2 linked regions of the Salipiger abyssi genome follow. The protein of the gene in region 1 interacts with the protein of each later gene in a pairwise test. Links are inferred from orthologs where the notes say so. Each region holds a gene or a part of one and is shown in the gene's direction. Other genes may lie near its edges.

Region 1 (14,038 bases):
CTTTGGCTCCTTTGCCTGCCAGTCGGGGCCTCGCTTGCCGTTCAGACGGCGCATCTGCCGCCAGCTCGCTTGGGCCATGTAGAGCGCTAGCAGAAGGCTCGCCCCGCATGCCCCGAGGGTCAGCCACGGGTCGTGCTTGGGCATGGAGCGCCACCAGAACCAGCCAAGCACGATGAGCGGTGCGGCGTAGGCCAGAAAGAAGCTGACAACCCAGACCAGCCAGCGCGCAGGACGGCGGCGCAGGGCGCCTTTGCGACTCATCAGCGCGTAATCTGTGATAAGCCAAGGCAGGACATGTTCGCCCAATGTCCGGATCCGGGGTTCCTTGAGCGCGTCGAACAGGGCCTCCCACAGTTTTAGTAGCTGGAGGTGGAAATAGATGAACAGCGCTGCTCCAAGAACGGGGGCGACATAGAAGAAGGTTTGGGTGGGGACCGAAACGTTGACGAGCGGCAGTTGGGTTTCGCGTTCGACAATGAAGAAATCCGCGTCCTGCACGCCGACGAGAGTCACGCCGACGAAAGCCATATAAGACAGCAGACCGAACCAGTTTGCTTTTGCGCCTCTGGTCAACACGTCCACCCGGTCGATCAGGGGCTGAAGGTTGGTTGGCAGTCCTGCCATTCTCATTCACCTCGTCAAATCATGACCGTTTTGCAGACGTCATATACAGAAACGCCGGCCCGGCCCCTCGTTACCGGGGCGAGCCTAGCCTGTCTCGGCCCGGTTGGAAAAGAGCCTCCCGCCCCGGGCTTGATCCGGGGCCTCATGGCCGACGCCGAGGCCCCGGGTCGAGCCCGGGGCGGGTGTGCGGGGGAGGGGCCGGATCGCGTCCGGGGCGGGACAGGCGGGGCGCGTCAGGCAGGCTTGCGTGAGCGGGGCCTCAGCCGCCTTGCATCCGCTACCGTTCGCACATAGGTTCCGCGCGACTTGCAAGGGGGGCCTCCCCCGCCACCATCCAACGAGGAGCCCGCCCATGGAAGGCAGCGCCATTGCCCAGTTCGTCCCGCTGATCCTGATCTTCGGGATCATGTATTTCCTGCTCATCCGTCCGCAGCAGAAGAAGGTCAAGGAACACCAGAAAATGGTGTCGGCGCTGCGCCGGGGCGATCAGGTGGTGACCCAGGGCGGGATCATCGGCAAGGTCGCGAAGGTCAAGGAAAACAACGAGGTCGAGATCGAGATCGCCGAGGGCGTCAAGGTCCGCGTCGTGCAGAACACCATCAGCCAGGTGCTCTCCAAGACCGAGCCGGCCGAAAGCTGATCTCTGACCGAAGAGGGCGCGCGTAAGCATGCTGCAAATCGATACCTGGAAGCGCGTCCTGATCTGGGCGCTGGTGGTCGCGGGGCTGGTGCTGGCGGCGCCCAACCTCTTCTATAACCGCGTCGAGACTCACAACGACGCCGTGAAAGCCATCGAGGCAAGCGGCGCCACGCCCGAACGCGAGGCGCAAGCGGCCGGGTGGCCGAGCTGGCTGCCCTCGGATCTGGTGAATCTCGGGCTCGACCTGCGCGGCGGCGCGCATCTGCTGGCGGAGGTCAAGGTTGCCGATGTCTATGCTGCGCGGATGGAGGCGCTCTGGCCGGATGTTCGCGACATCCTGCGCGATGCCCGCGACGAGGTCGGCACCGTGCGGCTGCAACCGTCGGAGCCCGGCACGCTGCGGGTGCGGATCTCCAACCCCGACGGCATGGAGCGCGCGCTGGAGCTGGTGCGCGGTCTGGCGCAGCCGGTGGTCTCGCTCACCGGCGCCGGTGCCACCGACCTGCAAGTGGCGGGCGAGGGCAGTGACGTTATAGTCACCTTCTCGGAGGCCGAAAAACAGGCCACCGACGAGCGCACCCTGCGCCAGTCGCTGGAGATCATCCGCCGCCGCATCGACGAGGTCGGCACGCGCGAACCCACGATCCAGCGCCAGGGCGCCGACCGGATCCTCATCCAGGTGCCGGGCATCGGTTCCGCCGCCGAGCTGAAGGAGATCATCGGCACCACGGCGCAGCTCACCTTTCAGCCGGTGATCAGCCGGTCCACCAACGCCAATGAAAGCCCCGGTGTGGGCAACGAGATCCTGCCGTCGCAGACCGAGGACGGCGTCTATTACATCCTCGAACAGGCGCCCGTTGTGACCGGCGAGGAACTGGTCGACGCGCAGCCTTCCTATGACCAGAACGGCCGCCCGGCGGTGAATTTCCGCTTCAACCCCTCGGGGGCGCGCAAGTTCGGCGATTACACCGCCGAGAATATCGGCTCGCCCTTCGCCATCGTGCTCGATGACGAGGTGATCTCGGCGCCGGTGATCCAGAGCCACATTCCCGGCGGCTCGGGCATCATCACCGGCAATTTCTCGGTCGAGGAAAGCACCAATCTCGCCGTGCTGCTGCGCGCCGGCGCGCTGCCCGCGGGCATGGAGTTCCTCGAGGAACGCACCATCGGCCCCGAGCTCGGGCAGGACAGCATCGAGGCGGGCAAGCTCGCCACCGGCGTGGCCTTTGCCGCCGTGCTGGTCTTCATGGTGCTGAGCTACGGGCTCTTCGGGCTCTTCGCCAATGTGGCGCTGATCCTCAATATCGCGCTGATCATGGGTATCCTGTCGCTGATCGGGGCGACGTTGACGCTGCCCGGCATCGCCGGCATCGTGCTGACGGTCGGCATGGCGGTGGACGCCAACGTGCTGATCTTCGAGCGCATCCGCGAAGAGCTGAAATCGGCGCGCGGCCCGGCCCGGGCCATCGAGCTCGGCTATGAAAAAGCCCTGTCGGCCATCGTCGACGCCAATATCACCACCTTCATCACCGCCGTGATCCTCTATGTCATGGGCTCCGGCCCGGTGCGCGGCTTTGCCATCACGCTGGGGCTCGGCATCGTGACCTCGGTCTTCACCGCGATCTGGGTGACGCGGTTGCTGCTGGTGATGTGGTTCGAACGCCGCCGCCCCCGGACTCTGGAGATCTGATATGCGCCATCTGAGACTGGTCAAGGACGGAACCGCGTTCGATTTCTTCAGGCACTGGAAGATGTGGCTCGGCATCTCGGCGTTCATGATCGTGCTGGCCATGGTCAGCTTTGGCCTGCGCGGGCTGAATTACGGCATCGACTTCCGCGGCGGCACGACGATCCGGACGGAGAGTACGCAGCCGGTGGATGTGGGCGCCTATCGCGACGCGATCTCGGCGCTGGGGCTGGGCGACAGCACCATCTCCGAGGTGTTCGACCCGAGCTTTGGCCCCGACCGCAATGTCGCCATGGTGCGCATCCAGGCACAGGACGATCAGGAGGCGGTCACCCAGGAGACCATCGCCGCGGTCGAGGGCGCGCTTCAGGAGATCGCGCCGGACATCCAGTTCGTCTCGGTGGAGAGCGTCGGGCCGAAAGTGTCGGGCGAGCTGATCCAGACCGCCTTTCTGGCCGTGGGCCTCGCGATCGCGGCGGTGCTGATCTATATCTGGCTGCGCTTCGAATGGCAGTTCGCGCTCGGCGCGGTGCTGGCGCTGGTGCATGACGTGCTGCTGACCATCGGCGTGTTCTCGGAAGTCGGCATCAAGTTCGATCTGGCGATCATCGCGGCGCTGCTGACCATCGTGGGCTATTCGCTGAACGACACGGTGGTGGTGTTCGACCGGGTGCGCGAGAACCTGATCAAGTACAAGAAACGCCCGCTGAAAGAGGTGCTGAACCTCTCGATCAACGAGACGCTGAGCCGCACGATCATGACCTCGCTGACCACGCTTCTGGCGCTGTTCTCGCTCTTCGCACTGGGCGGCGACGTGATCCGGGGCTTTGTCTTTGCGATGATCTGGGGCGTGTTCGTCGGCACCTATTCCTCGATCTTCGTGGCTTCGGCGATCCTGCTCTGGCTGGGCGTCAAGCGCGACTGGTCGAAACCCGAGGCGGAGGCCGAGGCCAAGGCGGCGGGCACGAGTGTCTGAGGCCTTCGCCCAGGCTCTGGCGGCGCCGGGGCTCTGGGCGATGCTGGCCACCTGCTTTGTCGCGGGCCTGGTCTATGGCTTTGCCGGCTTTGGCGCGGCGCTGGTCTTTATGCCGGTGGGAGCGATCTTTCTGCCCGTCGAGGCGGCCATTGCGTCCTTTAATATCGCGGCCATGGTCTCGGTCGTCACGGTGCTGCCGCGCGCATTGGGCGAGGTGAACCGCAAAGCGACCGGGCTCATGGTGCTTGCGGCGCTGCCGATGGTGGCGCTGGGGATCCGGGTGCTGAAGCTCGCGGATGTCACGGTGCTTCGCTGGGCGGTGGTCGGCGTGGCGGCAGTAACGCTGGTGGCGCTGGTGACCGGCTGGCGCTATCGCGGCGTGCCGGGGCCGGGCATGCGCGCGGCGGTGGCCGGTGCGACCGGCTTCGTCGGCGGTGCCACCGGGCTGCTGGGACCGGTGCTGATCCTTTTTCAACTTGCGGGGCAGGACAGCGTGGCGCGTTCGCGCGCAACGATCCTGGTCTTTCTCACCGTCACCTCTGTGTTGCTTTTGCCCCTCATGGCGATGCAGGGCGTGTTGACGCGTTCGGCCATCCCCCTTGGTCTTCTGATGCTTTTGCCCTATGGTTTGGGCACGAAAGTGGGCCAGGCGCTGTTTGATCCGGCACGGGAGGGGGAATACCGTGTCGTGGCCTACCTGATCATCGCGACGGCAATCGTGCTGGGATTGCCTGTGTGGGACTAGGGGACAACCATGCAGATGAATGAAATCAGCTTTGGCGGCGCTCAGCCGGTCGACGGTTACGGCCCGGGATTCTTCCGGGTCGGCGGGCGGCCTCTGGGCGGCGCGCTGTGCCTGTCGAGCGACGGCTGCCGCTCCTGGGGCGGGCTGGACGATGCCGAGGCGCTGCTGGCGCTGGCGGGCGATGTCGATGTGCTCTTCGTCGGCACCGGCGCCGAGATCGCACCGCTGCCGAAGCCGCTCCGCGAGCGGCTCGAAGCCGCCGGGCTCGGGGTTGAGGTGATGAACACGCCCTCGGCCTGCCGCACCTATAACGTCCTGCTGGGCGAGGGGCGCCGGGTGGCGCTTGCGGTGGTGCCGGTCTGAGAGGCCTGTGGCGGGGTCTGCTCGGGCAGGCCGGCGTGGCGCATCTGGCCAGGCTGCGATTTTTGAGTATTTGCAGAAAGATGAAAGCCGCAGGTGGGCGCGGGGGATGCGCGGTTTTGGCGCTTTCCCCACGGGCTTTGCTGCGGTAATGGCTCGGCCATGATGCTGAGCGTGCGCGATCTTGCGGTCTCCCGGGGCGGGGTGCCGGTGCTGGAAGGGGTGAGCTTCGATCTCGCCGCCGGCCGGGCGCTGGTGCTGCGCGGACCCAACGGTTCGGGCAAGACCACGCTCTTGCGCACCGTGGCCGGGCTGCAACCGGCGCATGAGGGCCGCATCGAGGGCGCCGGCGAGCGCATCGCCTATGCCGGCCATTCCGACGGGCTCAAGGCCATGCTGAGCGTCACCGAGAACCTGAGGTTCTGGGCGCAGGTCTTTGGCACCAAAGAGATTTCCGACGCGCTGCGCGATTTCGACCTGGAGGCGCTCAGCGACCGTCCGGCGGGCACGCTCTCGGCAGGGCAGAAACGCCGGCTGGGGCTGGCGCGGCTGATGGTGACCGGGCGCCCGGTCTGGGTGCTGGACGAGCCGACCGTATCGCTCGACGCGGCCTCGGTGGCGCTTTTCGCCGCTGCCGTGCGGCGGCATCTGGAGGCGGGCGGCGCGGCGCTTATGGCGACCCATATCGAGCTGGGGCTGGAAGAGGCCGAGATCTTCGACGTCACCCCCTTCAAGGCGGCGCCGCGCGCGGCGAAACAGGACGAGGCCTTTCTGTGATCGCGCTTTTGACACGGGATCTGCGGCTGGCGGTGCGCGCCGGCGGGGGCTTTGGCCTGGGGCTGGCGTTTTTCCTGATCGTCACCGTGCTGGTGCCCTTCGGCGTCGGTCCGGAAACCGGCCTGCTGGCGCGGATCGCGCCCGGCGTGCTGTGGATCGGCGCGCTGCTCGCCTGCCTGCTGTCGCTCGACCGGATCCTTGCGCTCGACTGGGAGGACGGCTCGCTCGATCTGCTGGCCACCGCGCCGCTGCCGATGGAGGGCATCGTCTCGGTCAAGGCGCTGGCGCACTGGATCACCACCGGGCTGCCGCTGGTTCTGGCGGCGCCGCTGCTGGGGGTGCTGCTGAGCCTGCCGCGCGATGGCTATCTCTGGCTGTTGGTCTCGCTGGCGCTCGGCACGCCGGCGCTCTCGGTGATCGGCACCTTCGGCGCGGCGCTCACGGTGGGGCTGAAGCGCGGCGGGCTGCTGCTGTCGCTGCTGGTGCTGCCGCTCTACGTGCCGACGCTGATCTTTGGCGCCGAGGCGGCGCGGCGCGGAGCGGAGGGGCTGGCGGTGCAGACACCGCTCCTGATGCTGGCGGGCATCAGCGCCGGGGTGATCGCGCTTTTGCCCTTTGCCAGTGCCGCCGTGTTGCGCATCAACCTGCGCTGAGCCGGGGCCGCCCGCGCGGCGCGCGGCAGGGCGTTGACCGCCCGGTGTCCGCATGTCATGCCACGGGAATAGCGGTCCAGGGATGAGAAGCGCATGAAGGTCATCATTTGCGGTGCGGGGCAGGTCGGCTGGCAGATCGCCCGGCATCTCTCGGGCGAGCGCAACGACGTCACCGTCGTCGACAACAACCCCGATCTGGTGCGCCGCGCCACCGACACGCTCGACGTGCAGGGGATCGCGGGCTTTGCCTCCTACCCGGATGTGCTCGACAAGGCGGGCGCGCGCGACGCCGACATGATCATCGCCGCCACCTATTCCGACGAGGTCAATATGGTGACCTGTCAGGTGGCGCATTCGATCTTTGCCATTCCGCGCAAGGTCGCGCGGCTGCGCTCGCAATCCTATCTGACGGCGATCTATTCCGATCTCTACCGCCGCGATCACATGCCCATCGACGTGGTGATCAGCCCCGAGAAAGAGGTGGCCGAGGCGGCGCAGCAGCGGCTCTCGGCCCCCGCCGCCTTTGACACAGAGCGGTTCCTGAACGGCGGCGCGCAGCTTCTCGGCCTCACCATCGAGGATGGCTGCCCCATCGTGAACACGCCGCTGCGGCAGCTCTCGGATCTGTTCTCGACCCTGCGCTCGGTCGTGGTGGGGGTGCGGCGCGAGGGGACATTGTTTGCACCCGAGCCGGGCGACCAGCTTTTCCCCGGCGATTCCTGCTACGTGATCGTGCACAAGGACGATATCCGCCGCACGCTGGAGATCTTTGGCAAGTCGCAGCGCAAGCAGGAGCGCGTGGTGGTGATCGGCGGCGGCAATGTCGGGCTGGCGGTGGCAAGCGCGCTGGAGGCCCGCACCGAGCGCATCCGCGCCAAGGTGATCGAGCGCGACCGCAAGCGCGCCGAGCGGGCGGCGGATGCGCTGGAGCGCACCATCGTGCTGCATGGCGACGGGCTGGATGCGGGGCTGCTGGCCGAGGCCGGGATCGACCGCGCCGACGCGGTGCTGTGTGTTACCGACGACGACAAGACCAACATGCTGGCGGCGGTGCGCGCCAAGGCGGCGGGCTGCCCCTTTGCCATCGCGCTGGTCAACGACCCGACCATGGTGCCGCTGATGGAGCCGCTGGGGGTCGATGCCTATATCAACCCGCGCGCCACCACCGTGAGTTCGATCCTGCGCCATATCCGTCACGGGCGGGTGCGCTCGGTCTATTCCATCGGCGATGCCGAGGCCGAGGTGATCGAGGCCGAGGTGCTCTCGACCTCCTCCATGGCCGGCAAGACCATCCGTGAGATCGACTTTCCCGAGGGTGTTCTGGTCGGCGCGGTGCGCAAGGGTGACAAGGTGGTCAAGATCACCGGCGGGCTGCGCATCGACGACGGCGACCGCATCGTGATCTTTGCCATGGCCAAGGATGTCGCGCAGGTGGAGCGGCTGCTCCAGGTCTCGATCGACTTTTTCTGAGCCATGGGAGCCCTTTACCGCCTGCCGCTCTTCCTGCTGCTCACCGGGCTCGCGAGTGCGTCGATGGTCCTGCCGGCGGTGGTGGCGCTGGCCGAGGAAGAGTTTCACGACGCGCGGGCCTTTTTCTATTCGGCGCTGGTGGGCATGGTGCTGACCGTGCTCATCGCCATCGCGCAGGCGACGCGGCGGCACAACCGTTCGGCCTCGCGGCAGCTCTTGGCGCTGATGGGGGCCTTTGTGCTGCTGCCGGCGGTGCTGGCGGTGCCGTTCCACGAGGCGCTGCGCACCACCACCTTTCTCAATGCCTTTTTCGAGATGGTGTCGAGCCTGACCACCACCGGCGCCACGCTCTTCGAGCCGTCGCGCCTGTCCTCGGCAGAGCATCTCTGGCGCGCGCAGGTCGGCTGGCTCGGCGGGTTGCTGATGTGGGTGGCGGCGGCGGCGATCCTGGCGCCGCTGACGCTGGGCGGGTTCGAGATCACCGCGCGCGGCGAACCGGGGCAGAGCGTCGATGCGCTGGCCGGGCGGCGCGACATGTCGGACCCGGCGCAGCGGCTGGGAGCGTCCTCGCGGATCCTGGTGCCGGTCTATGCCGGGCTGACGCTGGCGCTGTGGATCATGCTGCTGCTGGCGGGCGACCCGCCGCTGGTGGCGCTCAGCCACGCGATGTCGACCATGGCGACCTCGGGCATCTCGCCGGTGGGCGGGCCGATCAACGCGCCGAGCGGGCTTGCGGGCGAGATGATCATCTTCTGTTTCCTGTTCTTCGCGCTGTCGCGGCTGACCTTTTCCGGCGACACCGGCGCCTCCTACCGCCCCGGGCTGCGCGAAGACCCCGAGTTCCGCATGGGGCTTTCCATTGCCGCGCTGGTGCCGGCGGTGCTGTTCCTGCGGCACTGGATCGCGGCCTTCGATGTGGGCGGCGAGCAGAATCTCGAACTGGCGCTGCGGGCGCTCTGGGGCGGGGTGTTCACCGCGCTCTCCTTCCTGTCGACCACCGGTTTCGTCAGCGCCGACTGGGCCGAGGCGCAGGGCTGGTCGGGCCTGTCGACGCCGGGGCTGATCCTGATGGGGCTGGCGATTGTCGGCGGCGGCGTGGCGACCACGGCGGGCGGGGTGAAGCTGCTGCGGATCTATGCGCTCTATCTCGCCGGCAAGCGCGAGCTGGAGCGGCTGGTGCATCCCAGCTCTATCGGCCGCTCGGGCGTGATGGCACGGCGGATCCGGCGGCAGGGGGCGTTCATCGCCTGGGTCTTCTTCATGATGTTCGCCATGTCCATCGCGGTGTTCTCGCTGATCTTCGGCCTCTTCGGCATCGACTTCGAGAACGCCATGGTGCTGACCATCGCGGCGCTTACCAATTGCGGCCCGCTGATCCCGGCGGCGGCGGAGCTGCCGGTGGATCTGGCGGGGCTGAGCGCCGGGGCCAAGCTCACGGTCTGCGCGGCGATGGTGCTGGGTCGGCTGGAGCTGCTGGCCATTGTGGTGCTGCTGACGCCGGATATCTGGCGCGACTGAGCGCGGCCCGTCGCGCCCCTGCGGCAGGAGGCGTCATTGCGCCTGACGGAAATTTCAGGTGAAACCGGGCGATGTTTGCGATAGAGGCAGGGCCATGTCGATCTGGGAATATGCCAACCCCGTCAAATTCATCCGAACCACGGATATCGTGCTGCCGTGGATCTCGGCGGCGGCGGTGCTGTGCCTCGTGACCGGGCTGATCTGGGGGTTCTTCTTCACCCCCGACGATTACCGTCAGGGCTCGACGGTCAAGATCTTCTACATCCATGTGCCCGCCGCGATGATGGCGATCAACGCCTGGGCGATGATGCTGGTGGCGTCGCTGGTCTGGATCATCCGGCGCCACCATGTCTCGGCGCTGGCCGCCCGCGCCGCCGCCCCGGTGGGCGCCACCTTCACGGTGATCGCGCTGGCCACCGGTGCGCTCTGGGGGCAGCCGATGTGGGGCACCTGGTGGGCGTGGGATCCGCGCCTGACCTCGTTCCTGGTGCTGTTCCTGTTCTATCTCGGCTATATGGCGCTGTGGTCGGCGATCGAGAATGACGACACCGCCGCCGACCTGACCTCGATCCTCTGCCTCGTGGGTTCGGTCTTTGCGATCCTGTCGCGCTATGCGGTGCTGTTCTGGAACCAGGGGCTGCATCAGGGCGCCTCGCTGTCGCTGGACGCCGAGGAGAACGTCTCGGACGTCTACTGGTATCCGGCGCTGGTCTGCATCGCGGGCTTTGTGCTGCTGTTCATCGCGCTGGTCTTTCTGCGCACGCAAACCGAAATCCGCGCCCGCCGTGCGCGCGCGCTGCTGGCACGGGAGCGCCGGGCATGATGCCGGATCTGGGAAAATACGCCTTTGCGGTGCTGGCCTCCTACGGGGTCAGCCTGGGGCTGCTCGTCGTGCTGGTCGGGCTGAGCATCGCGCGCGCCCGCAAGGTGCGGGCCGAGCTTGCGAAAATCGAGGAACGGATCAAATCCAATGGCTGACACGCAGACCGGACCCAGGAAGAAGATCTCGCTGCTGATGATCCTGCCGCCGCTGATCTTTGCCGCCTTCGCGGTGATGGCCTATCTCGGCATGCAGCGCGGCGACACCAGCATTCTGCCCTCGACCTTCATCGGCCGTCAGGCCCCGGCGCTGCCGGAGGAGACGCTCGAAGGCTTCCCCTCGGTCGCCGATGCCGATCTGCGCAGCGGCGAGGTGACGGTGGTGAATTTCTGGGCCTCCTGGTGCCCGCCCTGCCGCGCCGAACATCCCCGGCTGCTGGAGCTTCAGGACGAGGGCGTGCGCATCGTCGGCGTGAACTTCAAGGACAAGGCCGGTGCCGCATCGGGCTATCTGGCGGAGGCGGAGTCGCCCTTTATCGGCGTGCCCTACGATCCGCAGGGGCGCACGGCGATCGAATGGGGGGTGACCGGCCCGCCCGAGACCTTCATCGTCGCGGGCGACGGCACGATCCTGCACAAGCATACCGGCCCGCTGGCCGGCACGCTCTATACGGATGTGTTCCTGCCCAAGCTGCACGAGGCGCTCGGGCGCTGACCCGGTCGGGGTGCCGCAGAAATCTCCTCAGAGATCGCAGGGCGTGCTGATCTCGGTGTTGCTCGCATCGCAGCTCGGTGGCTGGCCATGTGCGGCATAGGCGCCGAACACGGCCAGAACGGCAAGTGCGGCGGCCTGGAGGATGGTGAGGGTTTTCATTCTGCTGCCTCGGGGATTTTTGTTGTTTTTGCTCGTCTCGTGACAGAAATGTGCGCCGCGCCCGGGCTTTTTCAAGCCTGAGAAATGTGGCGGGCGCGCTGTGGCACCCCGTCTGGCGGAGAGTTGCGCAGCAAAGCGGCGGTGGGGCGGATTTCCGCGCGTCAGAGCGGCGAATTGCGAAGAAGGCGGCTCAGCGCACCACGATCTCGTCGGCGCGCATCAGGCCCAACACATCGCGGGCCTGCTGATCGAGCAGATCGAGATCGAGATAATCGTCCGACAGGCGCCGCGTCAGGTTTTCCATGCGCGCCACCTCGGTTTCGAGCGTGTCGAGCTCGGCGGCGAGCCGTTCGCCCTCGACCTCGATCTCGGCGCGGCGGAACAGCCCGAAATCGCCCTGCACGGCGGCAAAGACGAAATACCCCGAAAGACTCAGGGTGATGGCCGCGTAGATCACGACTCCGAATGCGGGTTTGCGCCTTGCGCTCATGGGGTGCGCTCTTGCTCTGCCTTGTCAGCCGCATCTCTGGCGGATGCGTGACAGGGACTATGCCACAGGTGATTCGCGAAGGGAATCCCTCCTGGCAGCGCTTGCGGTGAAAAACTTCGTGACCGTGGTGGCAGGAAAACCCGGCGAGGGCGTTGGACTGGCCAAGAGGGGATGGGCAGGGATTAGGTGCCCGCCAGCGCGCCGGAGGTTCACTTTGGAAAACGTGAGACACAAGCCGCGTCATCGACGGGCTGCGGGCTGGCGGCCCGACAGATAGATCCTCTCGATTTATCCCGGCCAAATCCGAAGGACCTCGCAACGATACGCGGACGTCGGCAAATCGCCGGCCCGGGGGGCGGCCCGTCGATGGCGCGGCGGCTTCGCCTTGTTCCGCGCCGGGGCAACGCTCAAAAAGTTGCGGAAACAGGACCGGCGTTTTCCGAGGGAAGCGACGGTGAGCAGATCTGCCCACCGTCTACCGGTATTGGGAATCGCTGGCGACCGTGTGGACCGGCTCAGCCCAGGGCGGCGACGCCGGGCAGGACCTTGCCTTCCATCCATTCCAGGAAGGCGCCGCCGGCGGTGGAGATATAGGTGAAATCCTCCGCCGCGCCGGCCTTGTTGAGCGCCGCGACCGTGTCGCCGCCACCGGCGACCGAGACCAGCTGACCATGCGCCGTGGCAGCCGCCGCGTGGGCGGCCGCGGCATTGGTGGCCGCATCGAAGGGCGCGATTTCGAAGGCGCCGAGCGGGCCGTTCCAGATCAGCGTCTCGGCCTTGTCGATGGCGGCCTTGACCGCCTCGACGCTGTCGGGGCCGGCATCGAGGATCATCGCATCGGCGGGGCAGGCATCGGCGGGCACGGTTTCGGAGGGGGCGTTTTCGCGGAATTCGCGCGCCACGACCACATCGCCCGGCAGCAGGATCTCGCAGCCGGCGGTTTCCGCTTTGGCGATGATCTCCTTTGCGGTGCCGGCCATCTCGTGCTCGCAAAGCGATTTGCCGACATCGATTCCCTTGGCGGCGAGGAAGGTGTTGGCCATGCCGCCGCCGATCACCAGCAGATCGACCTTTTCCACCAGATTTCCCAGCAGTTCCAGCTTGGTGGAGACCTTGGCGCCGCCCACGACCGCCAGCACCGGGCGCTTCGGCGTGCCGAGCGCCGCGTCGAGCGCTTCCAGCTCGGCCTGCATCAGCCGGCCGGCGCAGGCCGGCAGCAGATGCGCCAGCGCCTCGGTGGAGGCATGGGCGCGGTGCGCCGCCGAGAAGGCGTCGTTGCAGTAGATATCGCCAAGCGCGGCATAGCGTTTCGCCAGCTCCGCGTCGTTCTTTTCCTCGCCCGGCTCGAAGCGGGTGTTCTCCAGCAGCACCACCTGGCCGGCATCGCAGGCGTCGATCACCACCTCGGCCTCGTCCAGCGTGGCGAAATGCACCTTGGTGCCAAAGGCCGCCTCGATCGCGGGCACCAGCATCTTCAGCGACATCTCGGGCACCACCTTGCCCTTGGGCCGGCCGAAATGCGCCAGCAGCACCGGCTTGCCGCCGCGCGACAGGATGTCCTGCACCGTGGGGCCGACGCGCTCGATGCGGGTGGCATCCGTCACTTCGCCGTTTTCCACCGGAACGTTGATGTCGACACGGGTCAGCACGCGCTTGCCGTCCAGGTCCATGTCGTCGAGGGTCTTCCAGGCCATACTGTCCTCCTGCACATTCGTTGCCAAAGGTCTGCCCCGAAGGGCCGGCGGCGTCAATGCACGCGCGTCCCTTGGCAATCGCGCGGTGGCGGATTAAGTCGGAGACAAGCTTTAGGCGCATAGGAGAGACGCGACATGGCCGAGATCAAGGACCCCGAGAACACGATCCTCATGGAGCTGAAGGGCGGCACCGTGACGATCGAACTGCTGCCCGACGTGGCGCCGAAACATGTGGAACGGATGAAGGAGCTGGCGCGCGCCGGTGCCTATGACAATGTCGCCTTTCACCGGGTGATCGAGGGGTTCATGGCGCAGACCGGCGACGTGGCCCACGGCAATATGGAACAGGATTTCAACCTGAGCCGCGCCGGCACCGGCGGTTCGGACCTGCCCGACCTGCCGGCGGAGTTCTCGAAACTGCCGCATGACCGGGGCACGCTGGGCGCGGCGCGCTCGATGAACCCGAACTCGGCGAATTCGCAGTTCTTCATCAATTTCAAGGACAACCACTTCCTGAACGGGCAGTACACCGTCTATGGCCGGGTGGTCGACGGCATGGCGCATGTGGATGCGATCACCCGCGGTGAGCCGCCGGCGGAGCCCGACCGCATGGTCAGCGTGAAAGTGGCCTCCGATGCGTAGTCTCGTCGCCGGCCTCTTCTGCGTTCTGGCCGCGCCGCTTTCGGCGGCGGGGCTGGACGTGACCGTCGA
Region 2 (14,161 bases), 2.2 Mb from region 1 along the record:
GCGCCTCGCGGATGGGTCGACATACGAGCATACCGGGCGCCTCGCCGCTGCCGAGCCGCATGTGAACGAGCAGACCGGCGTCGTGGTGCTGCGGCTGGAATTCCCCAACCCCGAACAGTTCCTCCTGCCCGGCATGTATGTGCAGGTCGAGCTGCCGCAGGGCGTGGTTCAGGACGCCGTCCTGGTCCCGCAAGAGGGCGTGACCCGCGACCGTCGCGGCCGTCCGATGGCCATGGTGGTGAATGGCGAGAACGTCGTGGAGACCCGCGAGCTGGAGGTCCAGCGCGATCAGGGTGCCAACTGGGTGGTGACCGAAGGTCTTGCTCCCGGTGACCGCATCATCGTCGCGGGCCTACAGAAAGTCTCTCCCGGCATGACCGTTTCCCCGCAGGAACGTCCCGCCGAAACCGCGCAGCCCGCCACCGAATAACCCGCGCCACAGGCGCCAGGAGTCCGTCATGGCCCGTTTTTTCATCGACCGCCCGGTCTTTGCCTGGGTGATCTCAATCCTCATCATGGGGATCGGCGTGCTGTCGATCCTGACCCTGCCGATCGCGCAGTATCCGCAGATCGCGCCGCCCTCGGTGCGCATCAGCGCGCAATATCCCGGTGCCTCGGCGCAGACGGTGGCGAATACCGTAACCCAGCTCATCGAACAGCAGATGACCGGGCTCGACGGGATGCGCTACATGTCGTCCTCCTCGACCTCGGCGGGCACGGCCTCGATCACCCTGACGTTTGAATCGGGCACCGACCCGGACGTGGCGCAGGTGCAGGTGCAGAACAAGCTCAGCCAGGCCACCGCGCTGCTGCCCGAAACAGTGCAGCGGCAGGGGGTCACGGTCGAGAAATCCTCCTCCTCCTTCATGATGGTGATCGCCCTGATTTCCGAGGACGGGTCGCTCGACCAGGCGGACCTCTCGGACTACATGAACTCAAATCTGGTGGACGAGTTCAGCCGGATCGAAGGTGTCGGCGGCGCGCAGGTTTTCGGCGCGCAATACGCCATGCGGATCTGGCTCGACCCCTCCAAGCTCGCCGCATTCGAGATGACGCCGGACGACGTGGTCAACGCCGTTTCGGCGCAGAACGCGCAGATCTCGGCGGGCTCCTTCGGCGCGCTGCCCGCGCCAGAGGGCCAGCAGCTCAACGCCACGATCACCGCGCAGTCGCTGCTCTCCACGCCCGAGGATTTCCGCAACATCGTGCTGCGCTCGGAAACCGATGGCGGTCTGGTGCTGCTTCAGGACGTGGCCGAGGTCGAGATCGGGGCCGAGAACTACGCGACCATCGGGCGCTATAATGGCCAGCCCGCCGCGGGCATGGCGCTTCAGCTCGCCTCTGGCGCCAACGCGCTGGACACCGCCGAGATGGTCAAGGAACGGCTCGAGGAATACTCGCAGTACTTCCCCGACGGGGTGAGCTATGTGATCCCCTACGACACCACGCCTTTCATCGAGATCTCGATCCACGAGGTGCAGAAGACGCTGATCGAGGCCATCATCCTGGTGTTCTTCGTGATGCTGCTCTTCCTGCAAAACCTGCGGGCGACGCTGATCCCGACGCTGGCCGTGCCGGTCGTGATCCTCGGCACTTTCGGCATTCTCGCCGCCGCCGGTTTCACCATCAACACGCTGACCATGCTCGCCATGGTGCTGGCCATCGGCCTGCTGGTGGACGACGCGATCGTGGTGGTGGAGAACGTCGAGCGGATCATGGAGGAGGAGGGGCTTTCGCCGCGCGATGCGACCCGCAAATCCATGGGCCAGATCACCGGCGCCCTCGTTGGCATCGCGCTGGTGCTGTCGGCGGTGTTCGTGCCCATGGCCTTCTTCCCGGGCTCGACCGGGGTGATCTACCGACAGTTCTCGATCACCATCGTCTCGGCCATGGCGCTATCGGTGCTGGTGGCACTGACCCTGACGCCGGCGCTCTGCGCCACGATCCTGCGCGGCAAGGATGCGCATCACACGCATCGCGGCCCGGTCGGCTGGTTCAACACCGGCTTCGACAAATTGACGGGCGGCTATGGCGGCACCGTGGGCTGGCTGATCCGCCGCCCGCTGCGCATCATCGCGGTTTATGCGGCGCTTGGCTACGGCATGGTGTTCCTGTTCAACAACACGCCCACCGGCTTCCTGCCGGCGGAGGACCAGGGCATCCTGATCACGCTGATCCAGGCCCCCACCGGCGCCACGGCAGAGCGCACCAGCGATGTGGTCCAGCAGGTCGAAGACCACTTCACCCAGAACGAAGGCGACAACATCGTCTCGACATTCGGGGTGGTTGGCTTCTCGTTCTCCGGTCAGGGCCAGAACATGGGGATCGTCTTTGTCAGGATGAAGGACTGGGAGGAACGCCAGAGCCCCGGACAAAGCGTGCAGGCCGTCGCCGGACGTGCCTTCCCCGCCTTCATGGGCATCCAGGACGCCATGGTCTTCCCCATCGTGCCGCCGTCGGTGATCGAACTGGGCAACGTCTCGGGCTTCGACTTCTATCTTCAGGCACAGGGCGGCCAGACGCATGAACAGCTTCTGGAAGCGCGCAACCAGCTGCTCGGCATGGCGGCGCAAAGCCCGCTGATCGCGTCCGCCCGTCCTTCGGGGCTGGAAGACGCGGCGCAATTCGCGCTGGATATCGACTGGCGCGCCGCCGGGGCCGTGGGTGTCACGCCCACCGATGTCGGCAACGTGCTGTCGATCGCCTGGGCCGGGTCCTACGTGAACGACTTCAACGACAATGGACGGATCAAGCGCGTCTATGTGCAGGGCTCGCCCGAAAGCCGCGCCACGCCCTCCGATCTCCAGAAGTGGCGGGTGCGCAATGCGACCGGAGAACTCGTGCCCTTCGCCAACTTCACCACCGAACGCTGGACCTACGGCCCGCAGGGCCTGTCCCGCTACAACGGCGTGCCGTCGATGCAGATTCAGGGTGAACCGGTCCCCGGTGTGACAACTGGTGAGGCCATGGCCGAGATCGAGCGCATGGTCGAACAGCTGCCGCCGGGTTACGCGGTGGCCTGGACCGGCCTGTCGCTGGAGGAACGCGAATCCGGCGGCCAGGCGCCGCTGCTCTACGCGCTGTCGCTCGCGGCGATCTTCCTCTGCCTCGCGGCGCTCTACGAAAGCTGGACGGTGCCCTTCTCGGTGATGCTGGCCATGCCCATCGGCGTGCTCGGCACCATGGGGGCAGCCTACTGGTTCGGCTTCGAGAACGGCGTGTTCTTCCAGGTTGGCCTGCTGACCGTGATCGGTCTGACCGGCAAGAACGCCATCCTCATCGTGGAGTTCGCACGCGACCGCTACGACGGGGGCGAGGATCTCTATACCGCCGTGAAGGAGGCCGCGCGCCAGCGTTTCCGCCCGATCGTCATGACCTCTCTGGCCTTCTCACTGGGGGTGGTGCCGCTGGTGCTCTCCTCCGGCGCGGGCGCCGGCGGGCGCACGGCGGTCGGCTCGGCGGTGCTGGGCGGGACGATCACCGGCACGGTGCTGGGCGTGATCTTCGTGCCGCTGTTCTTCGTCATCGTGCAGCGGATCTTCGGCCGCAAACGCGCGACCGAGACCCCGGCGGAGAAAGACCCCAAGACCGCCTGACCGGTCACCCGGTTATGACCTGCGCCGCGCCGTCCGGGAGCCACCCGGGCGGCGCGCTGCGTTTCTGGGGGCCTCACCCCGCCCCGGCCAGCATCGCCTCATGGGTGGCGCGCAGCATGTCGCCCAGCGCCCGGAACACCTCGGCGCGCGGGCTGCCGGGACGCCAGCCCAGCATGACCCGGCGCGGGCAGGCATCGCTCAGCGGCGACAGCGCGATCTCCTGCCCGGTCAGCACGCCTGCATGAATCGCCAGATCCGGCAGCAGGGTGATCCCCAGCCCCTCGCTCACCATGGAAATCAGCGTCGCGAGGCTGGTGGCGGAAAAACTCTCGTCCTGCTCGATATCGCGATCCGGAAAGGCCTTGAGCGCGTGCCGTTGCAGACAATGCCCGCGTTCCAGCAGCATCAGCCGCGCGCCTTCCAGCGCCTGCCCACTCACCGGCCCTCCGCCAAACCGCGACACGCCCGGCGGCATCGCGAGGTGATAGCCGTCATCGAAGAGATGCAGCGCCTCGATCCCCTCGATATCGAAGGGCTGCGCAAAGAGGATCAGGTCGAGCCGCCCGGCCAGCAGCCCCTCGGCCAGCGATTCCGTCATCTCTTCGCGCAGGAACAGCCGCAGCTCGGGAAAGCCCGCGCGGATCCGCGGCAGCGCCCTTGGGATGAGAAACGGCCCGATCGTGGGGATCGCGCCCAGCCGCAGATCGCCCCGGTCGGGCCGGCCCTGCGTCGCCGCCAGCACCTCGATATCCTCCGCCGCAAGCAGCAGCGCCCGCGCCCGCTCGGCGATCTCCGCGCCGAGCGGCGTCATGATGACCGAGCGCTTCGTGCGCTCGGCGAGCTGTATGCCCAGCCGCTCCTCCAGTTCGCGCAGCCCGGCGCTCAGCGTCGGCTGGGTGACATGGCAGATCTCGGCGGCGCGCGAGAAATTCAGCTCTTCGGAGAGGGCCAGCAGAAAGCGGAGCTGGCGCAGGGTGATCTGAGGATTCATCATAGAGTAAATCTATCATATATGTAGATAAAATCAATTTCATTAATTTATCGGCATCCCCTAAATCAGGGTCATCGCAAGACGATGCCTCACGAAAGACCCTGAAAGAAAAGGACCAGATCCATGACCGAAGACACCCAACCGCAGATGCCGCGCCTCAACGAACCGGCCCCGGCCTTCGACGCGCCCACCACCGACGGCCGCAAGACCAATGCCGACTACAAGGGCAAGTGGCTGATCCTGTTCTCGCACCCGGCGGATTTCACCCCGGTCTGCACCACCGAATTCATCGCCTTCGCCAAGAAGCAGGATGAATTCGCCGCGATGAACACCGCGCTGCTCGGCCTCTCCATCGACAGCCATTACAGCCACATCGCCTGGATGCTGAACATCAAGGAGAAGTTCGGGGTCGAGATCAACTTCCCGATCATCGCCGACCTGAACATGAAGGTGGCGCAGAGCTACGGCATGATCCAGCCCGGCGCCTCGGATACGGCGGCGGTGCGCGCGACCTTCATCATCGACCCCGAGGGCGTGCTGCGCGCCATGGTCTATTACCCGATGAACGCGGGCCGTTCGGTGGACGAGATCCATCGCCTGCTCGTGGCGCTGCAAACCGCTGACGAGAACAAATGCGCGATGCCCGAGAACTGGAAGCCCGGCGATCCGGTGATCGTGCCCACCCCCGCCACGCCCGAGGCCGCCATGGCCCGCGCCGGCGAAGGCTACGACACGGTCGACTGGTATTTCTCCACCCGCCAGCTCTGACCGCTCCCCTGGCGCGCCGCCCGCGCGCCGGGGCTTCCCGAAACACCGCTTGCCCCCTGCCCGAAAGGACCGATCCGATGACCGCAACCGCCCATACAGACAGCCTGACCCGCATCCTCGCCCGGACCTTCCGGCTCTATGTCCAGACCCATGGCTATCACTGGAATGTAGAGGGGCCGGAGTTCCGCCAGCTTCACGGCTTTTTCGAAGAGCAGTATCAGGAGCTCTGGAACAGCCTCGACGAGATCGCCGAACGCCTCCGCAGCCTCGGCGCCTATGCGCCCGCCAGCCTCGCCGAGTTCCTGACGCTCGGCGGCGAAGAGGCCGCACCGGCGCAATCCGCCGCCGCCATGGTGGACGCGCTGATCGCCGGACACGATGCGCTGGCAGCCGAGCTGCGCGCCGCCATCGCCACCGCGCAGGAGGCCGGCGACGAGCCCTCCGCCGGGCTGCTCACCGACCGTCTGGCCTGGCACGAGCAGCAGCTCTGGATGATGAAAGCCAGCCGCAAATGACCCGGGCGGCGCGACATTTGCGCCGCCCCCACGCCGATGCGGAACACATTCGCATTTTCGAACATTACTCTTGCAACAGGTACCCGTGCGGGTGCAGCAAGAGCCGACAAGAGATGAGGAGACCATGACCCACCATCCGACCGTCAAATCCTTCTGGGACGAAGCCACCGGCAGCTGGCAATACGTCTTCCACGACCCCGCCACCATGAAAGGCGCCATTGTCGATCCCGTCTGGGATTACGACCCGCAGGCCGGCGCCACCACCACCGCCAATGCGCAGCAGATCCTCGACTATGTGCGCGAGGCCGGGATCGAGATCGTCTGGATCCTCGACACCCACCCGCATGCGGACCATTTCTCCGCCGCCCCCTGGCTGAAAGAGCAGCTCGGCGCCCCCACCGCCATCGGCGAGAAGGTGACCGGCGTGCAGAAACTCTGGACCGGCATCTACAACCTGCCCGGCGATTTTCCGCAGGACGGCAGCCAGTGGGACAGGCTCTTTGCCGATGGCGACGAGTTCATGGTGGGCGAGATCCCGGTCAGGGTGATGTTCTCGCCGGGCCATACGCTGGCCTCGGTCACCTATGTGGCGGGCGACGCGGCCTTTGTGCACGACACGTTCATGATGCCCGACAGCGGCACCTCGCGCGCGGATTTCCCAGGCGGCTCGTCGAAAGAGCTCTACGAGTCGATCCAGCGCATCCTGGCGCTGCCCGACGACACGCGGCTCTTTGTCGGTCACGACTACGCGCCCGAGGGCCGCGAGGCGCAATGCGTGGCCACGGTGGCCGAGCACAAGGCGGCGAATATCCACCTCAAGGACGCGCCTTCCGAGGCAGAGTACCGCTCGGTGCGCGATGCCCGCGACGCCACCCTGCCGCTGCCCAAGCTGATGCTGGCGGCGCTTCAGATCAACATTCGCGGCGGCCGCAAACCCGCGCCCGAGGACAATGGCCGCAGCTATCTGAAGATCCCGCTCGATTATTTCGAGCCGCGCTGACCCGGCGCCGGAGGGTGGGCAGAATTGCCCACCCTACCCCTCTTGTCCGGACGGTGTTTTGTTCCGGAGGCCGCAGGGATGACCATGCCGGACGCCTTCGGCGGGCGTCTTTTTCAAGGAGAAGAAGATGCAGGGAGACGCCCTTGTGCGTCTTCTCTTTCCAAATACGCCAAAGCCGCCCGTGCCAGCGGCGCAGCGCATGGCAGAAGCTCAGCCCTGACCAAGCGCCTGCCGCCGCTCCAGCCGCGCGAACCAGCGCGACAGCCCGTAGCAGAGAATGAAATAGAGCGCCGCGACGACGATATAGGTCTCGAACCGGCGCTGCGAGGAGACGGCGATTTCGGTGCCCGCAAAGGTCAGCTCCTGCACCGAGATCAGCGACACGATGGAGCTGTCCTTGACCAGCATGATGAACTGGTTGGCCAGCGGCGGCGTCACCTTGCGCAATGCCTGCGGGAACACCACCAGGCGGAACGCCTGCCAGGACGACAGACCGAGGCTGCGCGCCGCCTCGACCTGCGTCTCGGGCACCGCCTCGATGCCAGCGCGCACGATCACCGCGATATAGGCCGCCTCGAACATCGCGAGGCTCAGCACGCCGGCGAGGAAGTTCTCGAGCAGGTTGGGCGGCCCGGCGAAAAGCGCGACCACCCGCTCGGCGCCGGGGCCCAGATTGCGCGCCCAGACATCCACGCCCAGCGCCGGAATGACCTGCGACGAGACGAAGAAATAGAACACGAAGACAAAGACCAGCGGCGGCACATTGCGGATCAGACCGACATAGGCGGTGGTGGTCAGCCGGGGCAGCAGCCGCCTGCGGCTCGCCATGATGCCCAGCGCCAGACCGAGCAGGCTGGCCAGCAGCATCGCCCAAAGCGACAGCCGGATCGTCGTCAGGAAGCCTTCGAGCAGCAGGTTGGGCTCCCACCAGCCACTCTCGCCCGGCCGGAACAGCGCGCGCGGCAGGTAGGACCAGCTCCATTTATAGGCCAGAACGTCCGAGACGCGGTGCCAGAGATAGGCCACCGCGCCCAGCACGCCCGCGATCAGGATCAGATCGGTCAGGCCGAAACGGCGTTTTCGGTCGGGATCGGGATACATGCCAAGGTGGGGCGGCGCAGGGGCCGCCCCGACTGCCTTATTCCGGCACCTGGTCCGCCCAGGGGCGGCCGCCGAACCAGTAATCGTGACGCTCCTTCAGCCAGCCGTCCTGCGTGCGCACGAGGATCCAGTTGTTGAAGAAGTTCAGCGCGTCAGGATCCCCCTTGCGCACGGCAAAACCCTCCGAAGAGGCCTCGATCAGCTCGTCGGTGGGCGCAAAGACCACCTCGGGGTTGTCGTAGATGATGAAACTCGGCAGCGGCTGCGACGAGACCATGGCGTTGGCGTTGCCGTTCAGCACCTCCTGGATCACCTGGTTCTGGTCGTCGAACTGGCGCAGGGTCGCCTTGGGGAAGGTCTCCTTCAGGTATTCGCAGGGCGAGCCGCCGCGCCGGCAGGCAAAGGTCACATCGGTGGAATTGTAGCCCTCGGGCCAGGCGATATCCTCGCTTTCACCGATATGCGCCATGACGCCCAGCGAGCTGCGCGCGTAAGGCTGGGTGAAATTGACCGTCAGGTTGCGCTGCGGCGTGATCGACATGCCGCCGATGATCACATCGAACTTGCCCGCGATCAGCGCGGGAATGATGCCGTCCCAGGCGGTGGGTACGAATTCCACCTCGACGCCCATATCCTCGGCCAGTTTCGTGGCCACGTCGATCTCGAAGCCGATCAGCTCGCCATCGGTGTTGCGCATCGCCCAGGGCACAAAGGTGGACATGCCGACCTTGAGCACACCGGCGCGCTTGATCTGCTCGATCACGCTGTCCTGCGACAGCGCCGACTGGGTGTCCTGCGCGACGGCGCCACTTCCCAGCGCAAGCGCGGTGGTGGCGGCCAGGGCGAGGGTTCGGAAAAATCTCATCTGGGTTGCTCCCCTTTGAAACGAGTCAATTCTGGTCTGCGAAACGGCGCGCCCGGCGTTCCAGCCAGGCGGCGACGGAAGACAGGCCGATCGTCAGCACGAGATAGATCGCCGCGACGGTCAGCCAGATCTCGAAGGTCATGAAGGTATCGGCGATGACGGTGCGGCCCTCGTTCGTCAAGTCGAATACAGCGATGGTCGAGACGATGGCCGAGCTTTTCGTCAGGTTCACCAGCGACGAGGTCAGCGGCGGCAGCATCAGCGGCACCGCCTGCGGCAGCACCACCTTACGATAGGTGGCATAGGGGCGCATCCCCAGCGAGGCCGCCGCCTCCCACTGGCTGCGCGGCACCGACAGGATGCCGCTGCGCAGGATCTCGGAGATGAACGAGGCCTCGAACACCGCAAGGCAGAGCACCCCGGTCCAGAAGCGCTCGATCCCGAGGATGGGCGAGAGCACGAAATAGAAGAGATACATCTGCACCAGCAGCGGCGTGTTGCGGATGATCTCGAGATAGGCGGTGGCCAGCGCGTGCCCGGCGTAAGAGCGCGAGAGCCGCAAAAGCGCCACGGCGAGGCCGATGGCAAAGGCCAGCAGCGCGCCCCAGAGGGTGATCTCCAGCGTCACGAAGAGGCCGCGCATCAGCGGGCCCCAGATCAGCTCGCCGTCGATCTCGCGCCAGAAATAGCGCGGCACGCGATACCATTGCCAGTTGTAGCGCATCGCCTGCGCGCCGGCGACGATGCCCCAGAGGATCAGCCCGGCGCCGGCGAGGAACAGCAGCCAGTCCGACGCGTTGCGCCGCCAGAGCCCCAGCCGGGTGCGGCGCCGGCTTTGCGCAAGCAGGCTGTCGAGATCCGGATTGGTGGTCATCAGGTCTGAAACCCTCGGCTGCGGTCCGCGCTTGCCCCGGAGGGCCGTCCTGGGGCGAGAGTAAGGCTATTTTCCGCGATGGCAAACCGCCCAATCCGACGCGGGACGGGGTTTTCGCGCCGCCGCCCGGGCGCGCGCCCCTTTCCCCTTCCGCCGCGATCCGGTAAGAGCCACGCGACACGGAAACCAACCCGGGCGCCCCTGCGATGAAATTCACGCTTTCCTGGCTGAAAGACCACCTCGACACCACCGCCTCGGTCGATGAGATCACCGAGGCGCTGACCGATCTCGGACTGGAAGTGGAAGGGGTCGAGAACCCCGCCGACCGTCTGGCGGCCTTTACCATCGGCAAGGTGCTGAAAGCCGAAAAGCACCCGGACGCGGACAAGCTCAGGGTCTGCACCGTGATGACCGACGAGGGCGAGAGCCAGATCATCTGCGGCGCCCCCAATGCGCGCGAGGGCATCACCGTGGTGGTGGCCAAGCCCGGCACCTATGTGCCCGGCATCGACACCACGATCCAGGTCGGCAAGATCCGCGGCATCGAGAGCTTTGGCATGATGTGCTCGGAGCGCGAGATGGAGCTCTCGGACGAGCATAACGGCATCATCGAGCTGGAGACCGGCGAGGTCGGCGAAAAATTCACCGACTGGCTGGCGAAGAACGATCCCGCCAAGGTCGATCCGGTGATCGAGATCGCCATCACCCCCAACCGCCCCGACGCGCTGGGGGTGCATGGCATCGCCCGCGATCTGGCGGCGCGCGGGCTCGGCACGCTGAAGCCGATCCCCGAGGTGAGCGTGCCCGGCGCCTTCCCCTGCCCGGTTTCGGTGAGCATCGACGAGAGCGCCAGCGAGGGCTGCCCGGTCTTCTACGGGCGGCTCATCAGGGGCGTGAAGAACGGCCCCTCGCCGCAATGGCTTCAGGACCGGCTGAAGGCCATCGGCCTGCGCCCGATCTCCTTCCTGGTCGACGTGACCAACTTCTTCACCTTCGACCGCAACCGCCCGCTGCACGTCTTCGACGCCGACAAGATGTCGGGCGGGCTGCGCGTGCATGCGGCGGCGGGCGGCGAGACGCTGGAGGCGCTCGACGAGCGCACCTATACGATGCAGCCGGGGATGATACTGATCTCCGATGAGACCGGGCCGGAAAGCCTTGGCGGCGTGATGGGCGGCGAGCCCACCGGCGTCAGCGACGAGACGGTGAACGTGTTCCTCGAGGCCGCCTGGTTCGATCCGATCCGCACCGCCTATACCGGTCGCGCGCTCAAGATCAATTCCGACGCGCGCTACCGTTTCGAGCGCGGCATCGACCCGGAATCGGCGGCGCCCGGCATCGAGGCGGCGACGCAGATGATCCTCGATATCGCCGGCGGCGAGGCCTCCGAGGTGGTGATTGCCGGCAAGACCCCGGACACGACGCGCGCCTACAGGCTCGACACCGACCGCGTGGTCTCGCTGGTGGGCATGGAGATCCCGGCCGACGAGCAGCGCGCGACGCTGACCGCGCTCGGTTTCACGCTCGACGGCGACATGGCGCAGGTGCCCTCGTGGCGCCCCGACGTGATGGGCGAGGCCGATCTGGTGGAAGAGGTCGCCCGCGTCGCCTCGCTCACCAAGCTTCAGGGCAAGCCGATGCCGCGCCCGCAGAGCGGCGTGCCGGCGCCGATCCTGTCGCCGATGCAAAAGCGCGAGCAGATCGCGCGGCGCACCGTGGCGGAGCTCGGCTATAACGAATGCGTCACCTACAGCTTCATCGACAAGGCTTCGGCGGAGCTCTTCGGCGGCGGCAGCGATGCGACGATGCTGGCCAACCCGATCAGCTCGGAGATGAGCCATATGCGCCCCGCGCTGCTGCCCGGCCTGTTGCAGGCGGCGGCGCGCAACCAGGCGCGCGGCTTTGCCGATGTCGCGCTGTTCGAGGTCGGCGCGGCCTTCCACGGCGGCGAACCGGGCGAGCAGCACATGCTGGTGACCGGCCTGCTGGTCGGGCGCACCGGACCGAAGGATGTGCATGGCGCCGCCCGCCCCGTCGATCTCTACGACGCCAAGGCCGATGCCGAGGCGGTGCTTGCGGCGATGGGCGCGCCGGCAAAAATGCAGATCCTGCGCGGCGCCCGCGAATGGTGGCATCCGGGCCGTCACGGCAAGCTCTGCCTCGGCCCCAAGAAGGTGCTGGGCATCTTCGGCGAGATCCATCCCAAGGTGCTGCACGAGATGGGCGTCAAGGGGCCGGCGGTGGGCTTTACCCTCTGGCCGGAAGAGATCCCGCTGCCGCGCAAATCGGGCGCCGGCCGTCCGGCGCTGGTGCTGAACGATCTTCAGGCGGTCGAGCGCGATTTCGCCTTCGTGGTCGATGCCGATGTGGCGGCTCTGGATCTGGTCAACGCCGCGGCCGGCGCCGACAAGACGCTGATTTCAGAGGTGCGGGTCTTCGACGAATTCGTCGGCGGCAGCCTCGGCGAGGGCCGCAAATCGCTGGCCATCACCGTGCGCCTGCAACCCAGCGACGCGACGCTCACCGAAAAGGACATCGAGGCGGTGGCCGGCAAGATCGTCGAGAAGGTGCGGAAAGCCACCGGCGGCACGCTGCGCGGCTGACGCCCCCGCACGATACGCAACGCAAGAAAAAACGGCGGCGCCTCGCAGGCACCGCCGTTTTGCTTTTTTCGCGAACGCTCAGGCCGCCGACAGCTCGTCAAACGCGGCGAGTGCCTTGGAGCCGTACATCACGCCCGGTCCGCCGCCCATTTCGACACTGACCGCCAGCGTCTCGGCGATTTCCTCGCGGGTGGCGCCCAGGCGGATCAGCGCTTCGGTGTGGAACAGGATGCAGGGCTCGCAGCGGATCGCCACGGCAATGCCCAGCGCGACCAGCTCTTTCTGCTTGTGGCTCAGCGCGCCGTCGCCATGCAGGCTCTTGGCGATCATGCCAAAGCCCTGAGCGGTGTCGCCGATGGCGCCGTTGAAGCTTTTGACCTGCGGTTTGAGACCGGACAGCGTTTCCTTGTAGCTCATGGCTCCCTCCATTCAAAAATTGGAATTCGATATACAGAAACCATGTATGCGGCAGCGCGGCAATGATCGAAGTCATACACAAGAGTGAAAGCAGGATTGCCGCTTTCACATATCTGGATGGGCCTGCGCCGAACCGCCGGGCGAACCCAAGAATTTTCGTACGAAAATTCTTGGGCCCCGGCCTCACCGACGGCGATCTGACCTGCTCAGCCGAGCAGGCGCCGCGCGATCACCTGTGCCTGGATCTCGGCAGCCCCTTCGAAGATATTCAGGATACGGGCATCGCAGAGGATGCGGCTCACCGTGTATTCCAGCGCAAAGCCGTTGCCGCCATGGATCTGCAAGGCATTGTCCGCATTGGCCCAGGCCACGCGGGCGCCCAGCAGCTTGGCCATGCCCGCCTCGAGGTCGCACCGGATGCCCTCGTCCTTCTCGCGCGCCGAGAAATAGGTGAGCTGGCGGGCGATCATGATCTCCACCGCCATCATCGCCAGCTTGCCCGAGACGCGCGGGAAGGCGATCAGCGATTTGCCGAACTGCTTGCGATCCTCCGCATAACGCATCCCCACATCGAGCGCCGCCTGCGCCACGCCGATCGCCCGCGCCGCCGTCTGGATCCGGGCGCTTTCAAAGGTCGCCATGAGCTGCTTGAAGCCTTTGCCCTCTTCGCCGCCCAGCAGGTTCTCGCCCTTGACCTTGAAGCCGTCGAACCCGAGCTCGTATTCCTTCATCCCGCGATAGCCCAGCACCTCGATCTCGCCACCGGTCATGCCCTCGGTCGGGAAGGGGTCGTCATCGGTGCCCGGGGTCTTTTCCGCCAGGAACATCGACAGGCCCTTGTAATCCGACGTGCCCGGGTCGGTGCGCGCCAGCAGCGTCATCACATGGGTGCGCGCGGCATGGGTGATCCAGGTCTTGTTGCCGGTCACCGTGTAATCGCCATCCTCGCCCTTGACCGCGCGGGTGCGCAGCGACCCGAGATCGGAGCCGGTATTGGGCTCGGTAAAGACCGCCGTGGGCAGCTTTTCCCCGCTGGCCAGCGCCGGCAGCCATTTTTCCTTCTGTTCCTCGGTGCCACCCGCGAGGATCAACTCGGCGGCGATCTCCGAGCGCGTGCCCAGCGAGCCCACGCCGATATAGCCGCGCGACAGCTCTTCGGAGACCACGCACATGGAGGCTTTCGACAGGCCGAACCCGCCATATTCCTCGGGGATGGTCAGGCCGAAGACGCCCATCTCGGAGAGATCCTCGATCACCTCCATCGGGATCAGCTCGTCCTTAAGGTGCCACTCATGGGCAAAGGGCTCGACCTTGTCGACCGCATAGCGGCGGAACTGCTCACGGATCATCTCGAGCTCGTCGTCGAGCCCGGTCTTGCCGACGGTGATCTCGGCGGCGCGCTCCTGCATCAGCTCGACCAGACGGGTGCGG

What was found.
Region 2: the proteins of secD (region 1) and pheT interact in binary tests that used the Escherichia coli proteins (3 or more experiments, as listed by UniProt). The link is inferred for Salipiger abyssi from one-to-one orthologs.

The regions. Positions count from the first base shown.
Region 1 is NZ_CP015093.1:3,311,252-3,325,289, forward strand. The notes cover bases 653-3,623. They hold secD (protein translocase subunit SecD), read left to right. Parts: upstream 653-1,292; coding sequence 1,293-2,954; downstream 2,955-3,623. Other genes in these bases: yajC (preprotein translocase subunit YajC), read left to right, coding at 977-1,264; secF (protein translocase subunit SecF), read left to right, coding at 2,956-3,623. Outside these bases: Ga0080574_RS19680 (pentapeptide repeat-containing protein), read right to left, coding at 1-624; more of secF, read left to right, coding at 3,624-3,927; Ga0080574_RS19700 (sulfite exporter TauE/SafE family protein), read left to right, coding at 3,920-4,672; Ga0080574_RS19705 (Mth938-like domain-containing protein), read left to right, coding at 4,682-5,035; heme ABC exporter ATP-binding protein CcmA, read left to right, coding at 5,195-5,809; heme exporter protein CcmB, read left to right, coding at 5,806-6,462; Trk system potassium transporter TrkA, read left to right, coding at 6,556-7,932; Ga0080574_RS19725 (TrkH family potassium uptake protein), read left to right, coding at 7,936-9,450; Ga0080574_RS19730 (heme ABC transporter permease), read left to right, coding at 9,545-10,273; heme exporter protein CcmD, read left to right, coding at 10,270-10,428; Ga0080574_RS19740 (DsbE family thiol:disulfide interchange protein), read left to right, coding at 10,421-10,984; Ga0080574_RS26745 (hypothetical protein), read right to left, coding at 11,012-11,143; Ga0080574_RS19745 (FtsB family cell division protein), read right to left, coding at 11,334-11,633; Ga0080574_RS19750 (phosphoglycerate kinase), read right to left, coding at 12,149-13,327; Ga0080574_RS19755 (peptidylprolyl isomerase), read left to right, coding at 13,463-13,969; Ga0080574_RS19760 (peptidylprolyl isomerase), read left to right, coding at 13,962-14,038. UniProt on the Escherichia coli protein: Part of the Sec protein translocase complex. Interacts with the SecYEG preprotein conducting channel. SecDF uses the proton motive force (PMF) to complete protein translocation after the ATP-dependent function of SecA.
Region 2 is NZ_CP015093.1:1,097,542-1,111,702, forward strand. What follows is about bases 9,521-12,614. They hold pheT (phenylalanine--tRNA ligase subunit beta), read left to right. Parts: upstream 9,521-9,916; coding sequence 9,917-12,313; downstream 12,314-12,614. Other genes in these bases: Ga0080574_RS09025 (amino acid ABC transporter permease), read right to left, coding at 9,521-9,710; Ga0080574_RS09035 (carboxymuconolactone decarboxylase family protein), read right to left, coding at 12,392-12,614. Also shown: Ga0080574_RS08985 (efflux RND transporter periplasmic adaptor subunit), read left to right, coding at 1-430; Ga0080574_RS08990 (efflux RND transporter permease subunit), read left to right, coding at 459-3,596; Ga0080574_RS08995 (hydrogen peroxide-inducible genes activator), read right to left, coding at 3,670-4,590; Ga0080574_RS09000 (peroxiredoxin), read left to right, coding at 4,711-5,355; Ga0080574_RS09005 (Dps family protein), read left to right, coding at 5,433-5,870; Ga0080574_RS09010 (MBL fold metallo-hydrolase), read left to right, coding at 5,995-6,870; Ga0080574_RS09015 (amino acid ABC transporter permease), read right to left, coding at 7,081-7,971; Ga0080574_RS09020 (transporter substrate-binding domain-containing protein), read right to left, coding at 8,009-8,836; more of Ga0080574_RS09025, read right to left, coding at 8,862-9,520; more of Ga0080574_RS09035, read right to left, coding at 12,615-12,730; Ga0080574_RS09040 (acyl-CoA dehydrogenase family protein), read right to left, coding at 12,937-14,161.